3 regions of the Paenibacillus sp. UNC217MF genome follow, and region 3 is predicted to be linked to each of the others. Evidence: riboswitches for the same ligand, from Rfam matches in the RefSeq annotation. Region 3 holds a riboswitch; each other region holds the start of a gene.
The links. Region 3 has a riboswitch for cyclic di-GMP ahead of BP95_RS0110915 (4'-phosphopantetheinyl transferase family protein). Riboswitches for the same ligand answer to the same signal wherever they lie in the genome.
Positions count from the first base shown of each region.

Region 1: linked by a shared signal. The riboswitch ahead of BP95_RS32340 (CAP-associated domain-containing protein) and the one ahead of BP95_RS0110915 (4'-phosphopantetheinyl transferase family protein) in region 3 are both predicted to bind cyclic di-GMP.
Region 2: linked by a shared signal. The riboswitch ahead of BP95_RS32145 (MucBP domain-containing protein) and the one ahead of BP95_RS0110915 (4'-phosphopantetheinyl transferase family protein) in region 3 are both predicted to bind cyclic di-GMP.

Region 1 covers NZ_JMLT01000013.1:145,469-147,739, reverse strand. Annotated here, with positions in the region: gene BP95_RS0109225 (macrolide family glycosyltransferase) at 1-448, shown strand, start outside; cyclic di-GMP riboswitch class I at 624-713, shown strand; gene BP95_RS32340 (CAP-associated domain-containing protein) at 924-2,271, shown strand, end outside.
Region 2 covers NZ_KK366029.1:162,935-165,205, reverse strand. Annotated here, with positions in the region: gene BP95_RS0125045 (ABC transporter ATP-binding protein) at 1-640, opposite strand, end outside; cyclic di-GMP riboswitch class I at 1,073-1,160, shown strand; gene BP95_RS32145 (MucBP domain-containing protein) at 1,312-2,271, shown strand, end outside.
Region 3 covers NZ_JMLT01000017.1:119,630-121,900, forward strand. Annotated here, with positions in the region: gene BP95_RS0110910 (non-ribosomal peptide synthetase) at 1-323, opposite strand, end outside; gene BP95_RS0110915 (4'-phosphopantetheinyl transferase family protein) at 314-1,069, opposite strand; cyclic di-GMP riboswitch class I at 1,153-1,239, opposite strand; gene BP95_RS0110925 (copper amine oxidase N-terminal domain-containing protein) at 1,808-2,271, opposite strand, start outside.

The DNA of each region.
Region 1 (2,271 bases), on a different contig from region 3:
AAAAGTTATTCAGGCATTTGCAGATACGGACTATGATGTTGTGATGTCAGTTGGTGAAAAAACGGAGATTGCTTCTCTTGGCAACATACCAAGAAATTTCACAGTGAATAACGTCGTGGATCAAATATCGGTATTGCAAACAGCCGATGTATTTATTACCCATTGTGGCATGAATAGTGTGAATGAAAGCCTGTATTTTGGAGTTCCAATGGTTTTATTTCCGCAACATAGCGAACAAGGATTAGTGGCTGATCGGGTTGCTCAACTGGGTGCAGGTTTAAAGTTGAAAGGAAAGAAGCCAAAATATTTGGCAGCAGCGGTATCTGAGGTGTTGACGAATCGGACTTATCAGGAAAATGCGCAAAAACTGTCAGAAACTTTTCAGAATGCTGGTGGTGCAGTAGAAGCGGCAAATGTGATTTTAACTAAAATTCGAGCGAAGTCTTAGTGTACTTTCATGATCCTTTTTTTAAAATGGGGCAGCTTCATTGAAGAAGTGCATGACGAACATAAATCGTACTGGGTTGATAGACCTGGTACTTGATTGAATTTTGCGTACCTATAGGCACAGTTGTATACAAGCTGTTCATTTACATGTTACTATAGACATTTAATCTGTAACATTTGGATAATGGCAAACCCTAGCGAAAGCAGGGGACGCAAAGCCACGGGTCTAATGTATTTCACAATGCGATGACAGCCGGGTTGCCCTAATTGCGACATTACGTGCGTCTTTTTTTATTGCGCTGCCATTAGGGTGGCGCTTTTTTTGTGCTATTGTAAAGCGTCCCCGATGTTCATCTCATTTGATCGCAGAATGTAAAAGAATAGGAGATGTAATGATGCGGCCATGTTGTACAGCAACCAACAACGCAATGTACCAAGAACAGCATAAACACATTAAAGCAGGAAGAATGCGGCGTATGACGATTACAGCTAGCGCTGCGCTGTTAGCCGGGATGCTTATCTATCAGCCGACCCTTTATGCAGCGGATAAGCTGGTCGGTAGTATGATTACTGTCACGAAAACGAACAATGCTCTGCAGGCAGGGGCAGACCAACTGCAAGGCATCACCATAGGAATGAGCGAGGATCAACTATTCCAAAAAATCGGACTGCCGGTTCGCAAGGATCTAAGTGAATATGGCTTCGAGTGGTATATTTACAATCAGGATTATAAACATTACTTACAAGTTGGTGTTCAGGACCACAAGGTCGTTGCACTCTATACGAATGCGAATGATTCTTATGGAAGCATTGGATTCGGTTCAACCAAGCAGGAGGTAGAGGCAGCCTTCGGATCTTCCCTCAGTCAAATTAGGAAAGGCAATACGATTTACAATATGGACAACAGCGGACAATATAGCCTGTACAAGGTCGGCGGTATGTATGCAACCGTGTTCTATGATCTCCATCAAGGGAATACGGTGACGGCTGTCCAATTTATTGCCCAGGATGTGGAACTGGCGTTCAAGGGGTACTTTGGCACGCCTAGCAAGCGATTGCAGACAAGCTTTGAGCAACAAATCCTCGATTTGGCTAATGCTGTGCGTGTCCGCGAGGGCATGAAGCCATTGAAGTGGAATGAAAAGGCTGCGGGAACTGCTCGCAAGCATAGCGACGATATGGGGCTGAGAAGCTTCTTCGATCATAACAATCCGGACGGCAAATCCCCGTTCGATCGGCTGAAGGCGGACGGAATCGTATACCAAAAGGCAGGGGAAAACATTGCTGCTGGACAGTCGAGTGCCATCTTCGTTCACGAGAACTGGATGAACTCGAAAGGACATCGTTCGAATATTTTGGGAGACTTTTCTCATCTAGGGGTGGGTGTGTACTTCGGGGGGAATTCAAATGTATATTACACACAGAACTTCGTCACGCAGAATTCCGTCGACGATAAAAAGCCCGATCCCGATGTTGTATCTCCTAGCCTCAGCGAATCTAAGGTTCTGACAGGAGATCCATTCGATGTAAAGGTCGAATATTCTGTGTCGGAAGCAGTATATTCAGCTTCATTCAGTCTTACTTATGACAGCCGCTTGACTCTCTTAGATATAAAGCCAAGCGTTACGATGGCTACCTATCAAAAGTTGAACTATCCGGATGTCCCACTTATCACGACAAAGAACATAACCGATTTACCTAATGGCCAGAAGCAATTGGATTACTCCGTAAATCTCAACGGAGGCGCTTATGAAGGAGACGGCGACATAGCAACCATCGCTTTCTTGAGCGACCAAGAAGGGAAATATACCTTCAATCTTGTAA
Region 2 (2,271 bases), on a different contig from region 3:
CTGCAATTAATCGACCCTTATTAATGACACCAATCGTATCTGCAACAAGCTCAATTTCACCCAGCAGATGACTTGATATCAATATCGTTGTACCATATTGTCTGCTCAGCATGAGAAGCAAATCGCGTATCTCCTTAATCCCTATCGGATCCAGCCCATTAATAGGTTCATCCAACAGAAGCAGCTCCGGCTTCGTTGCGATCGCTCTGGCGATCCCTAGCCGCTGTTTCATTCCAAGCGAGAAATCTTTAACTGCTTTATCACCCACATGGTTGAGCTTCACCAGCTCCAATGCCTCATCTATGGCCTTCATGTTGTGATATCCCATGTACTCGCAGTGCAGCTCCATATTCTCTCGTGCCGACAGCTTGTCATAAAATACAGGGTATTCGATAATTGTCCCCATCCGAGCCAGCAGATGATACGACTTAGGGGCTAGCGCTTCCCCGAATACTTCAATTTGACCCATTGTAGGCTTAATTAAGTTCGTAATCATTTTCATAATTGTTGTCTTACCGGCCCCATTCGGACCCAAAAATCCATATATCTCTCCTTGACGGATGTTCATATTCACATTCGAGACAACCTCTTTGTCTAGGAACGTCTTTGTCAAATGATGTGTACGTAATAAATACGTCATCCCAGTATCTCCTCCCGCTCAATGCGTGCTTCCCGATGACTTTATTGTATGAGGCATTCCTCTCTAATTCCTTACTCAATCCTTACAAAAATCTTAAGCTCTATTTGCTCTTCATTCAGTCTCACTCGACACACCTTGGTATTCATGAAGCCGATTGCTAGATTATCTGCTCTACTCATTATCGTACGGGCATGGGAGCGTTTCAATCCGTTATTTCCTTCTGATAGCGATGAATAGTTATTAAGTTGGAGGCATATAGATGGATTATCAGGTATGAATCAACTCTAGTAGGTTAATACTTGTAGTATGTATACAAACTAGTATTTTCTTATCATTGACAAATTGTTCCTCGTAACCTATATTGAGCTTGATAGTTCCCTATGCCTATGATTACAGTCATCTTCGCTTGGATAAGAGGTGTTATGATTGATCAATCACATAGGGCACACTAATCGAAAGATTAGGCCGCAAAGCTTCGGAGTCTAACGGTTCTACGACCTATGATAGTCCAGCTGCAACTAACAATTCTGTTACTTGCAGCTGGACTTTTTTTATTTATGTGAAGTTCTGGCGGAATTAACTTTCCGTTGAGCTATATAAATAAGAATGAGGAGGCATGGACTCACTTCGGTAGGGGAGGAATAAAATGAAAAAATGAGGTGGCGAATTGAATGAAACGTAGAGTAAAGTTGGCCGTAACATGGCTGTGCGTATTTGCCGTGTTCTTCGGGTTTATTCCTCACACACTGCAAAGTGCAGATGCAGCCGCACGTGATCCAATTTGGCCAGAGCCAGGTGCTGTGAAATTAAGCAAGACAGCGAAGCCAACCGGGACGCCAGGAGAGTGGCAGATTACTCTGACCGCCGAAGGGAAGAACGTTGAAGCCGGTGACACCGATGTTGTACTTGTCTTAGACAAGTCAGACAGTATGAAAAGCTACAAACGGTTAGACAATGCCAAAAAAGCTGCGGAGAAATTTGCAAATACACTGCTTTTGTCCAACGTCAAAACAAGAATTGCTCTTGTCACGTTTAGCACCAGCGCAGAGGATACATCATCCAGATTCCTTGGCCAGAATGATAAACAGCAGCTCCTGAACAAAATTAAGGGCATCTCGGCTTCCGGAGGGACAAACATACAAGGCGCTCTCAACACAGCACATCAGTTACTAACTACAAAGAGTTCAGCTAAAAATAAATTTATTGTGCTGCTTAGCGACGGTGCGCCAACGTTCAGTTCTCCTGCAAAAAAGGCCGCTCCTTATTCATGGCCCAACAACAAGTATAACTTTGTACTGTCCAACTTTGACTACACCAAGACTATCGGATCCGGCAGCAGCTATGAATTATCCTCTGGCTTGTTTGGGGATCGATACAAAGTAGATAACTATACGGTTAAGGACAATGGAATTCCTACGATATCTCAAGCCAAAGCATCCAAGGATGCAGGAGTCACCATTTATTCGATTGGGCTTGAGGTCGGCAATGATGCTAACGCTGTATATGTATTAAAGAACAGCGCTTCAGCAAACAACTATTACCCATCTGACAGCGCGGAGCTGGAGAAGGTTTTCTCTGAACTGGCAGGGAAAATTTCCTACGCGGCTGAAAATGCTGTAGTCAAGGATCCG
Region 3 (2,271 bases):
GAAGCTATTTCAGAGCAAGTCAGGTTACGTCCTTCTGCGCAAGCCGACAAGCTGTTATGAATGCTCATAATTCCTTGCAAGGTTACGTCATCCTGACTGACTACTGTATGGTTGCCATTGCCGTGTCCCGCTTGAACGGCATGAAGAGTTACTTGCTGCGAGTTGTAGAACCGGGACAACAGCGTTGCCCACGCACTGAACATGACGGATTCCAACTTGACCGAATGCTCGGCCGAATGCTTCTTTAGAAGACGCATTGTCTCCTCAGGCAGTTCGATAGAATGTACGTCATAGCCTGCCAATCGTTCTACTGTCAATTCCATGAAAGCCAATTCTCGTCCTCTCCTTTATACGATCCAACCCATTTCGTAAACCTATGAGTCAACTGCTCCCATGTGATGTACTCTATTTGCTTGGCAAATTCCATATGCTGTGCGCACACAGTCATACTATAGCCTGTTACAGGAACGACATATTGCTTTACATAATTATGATCAACATTCCATAATTGATTATGCTGTATAGGTACAGCTGTCTCCTGCACAATCTCGAATGTGCTAGGAGGCAGGCTGAGACCCGTTCCTAATGCCTTCAGAACACTTTCCTTAGCCGTCCATATGTAAAAAAACAATTCCTGACGCGCACGACTGTCGTTCGTATTTGCAAGCAATTCCAACTCACGCGGCGAGCATATCAGCCTAGCCACGTCCATGTTCCATTCTCCTGCTTGCTCTATATCAATCCCGATTGGCGCTTCATCCAATGCCACTGCTATGAACGCACCGGCGTGAGAGATGTTGAAAAATACTGGATCACCCTCCACATATGGCTTGCCGAAGGGATGAGTGTGAATAACAAGTTCGTTATTCGAACATTTCAAGGTTCGACATAGCAGCATGCGTGCCAATATGTCAGCCGCAACCGTGCAATAAAGATCTTCACGGTTCCGAAGTCTATCTAACCTTTTGTATTTTTCAGGTGTAACGAACGGGATAAATCGATCCATCAATGAATCTATGTCTTCGTAGGAAGTACACTCGTCCCATTTTAGCAACACAATTTCCATCATTTACCCCAGCTTCTGTGCGCAAAAAAAAGGCCATTCTGCATAGCCTTGTCACCGAATAACCGTTGTGTAGTTACCGCAACATTAATGGCAACCCGGCCGCCGTAATCCGTGAAGATGTTAGGCCCGCGGCTTTGCGTCCTCATCTTTCGAAGAGTTTGCCTTTCAATCCTGATGTTGTTCTTCTTGATGTATCCATTGCGTGTTGCAGATCGATTATCAGGCAAGAATGTCATAGCAATGTTACGCACTAGTTCTTGTGACATGTATCGCGTGAATAGGTCTAAAGTACATATTACATATCAGCATGTTGGACGGTCGCATTCCCTATCCAACTCAAGACCCATATTTTATATCGGTTGCTCGAATGAAAAGATTAATACTTTTTCATAACACTTTTCAATTTTTCGACACGAAAAATCATTTTTTGTCATTTTATAGTCATTTTCAAGGTGGTTTCACCCTATTTCCGACAAAAACACCCCTATCCTCTCCATCCTTGCTCCCATAGATTCGTACAATTCCCTCCAACTGCTCGAACATTTGTCGATTTCCCTATAGAGCCACTACTGCTTAGCCCCCCTCTCCCCTACCAATTACCTAATAGACAGCACTGAAGTCATTTCTTACTCATTACACAACTCTCTTGTACTCTTGGTGATACATAAAAAGCCTCGGAAATCATTCCGAGGCTCTTATTGAATGCCATCTATCTATCTTCTCTATCCCACATCATGAGGATTAATATCCGTCACCAACTGTCATTTCGTTGGATGCAGTGGACAGCGCATTCACCGTTGCACTTCGTCCATCTGCTATGGACATCACGAATACTTTATAGGTAACGCCTGTGCGAATCGGATTTCCATATGCATCATTATCGGACAGCGAGAATATGGTTGAACCATCGCCTGATACACTAACCAATTTATAATTACTTCCTGCCACACGATTTGCCTGATCCAGGTTGAATGAACCCGCTGAACCGGAAGGAACAGCCATCACTGCGTAATAGGCAATTCCGTTATCACTGCCTGGCTTCGTGAAGTAAGCCTTGAAATCATTCACGCCTTCTCTCGCTGCAAACACGTTCGTAGGTGCCTGAACAGATTGATCTACCAAGGAAAATTCACCAGAAGGCGAAGACAAGGCATTCGAGGAGCCGCTTCTATTGTCAGCTACCGTAAGCACAAATACCCGGTAAG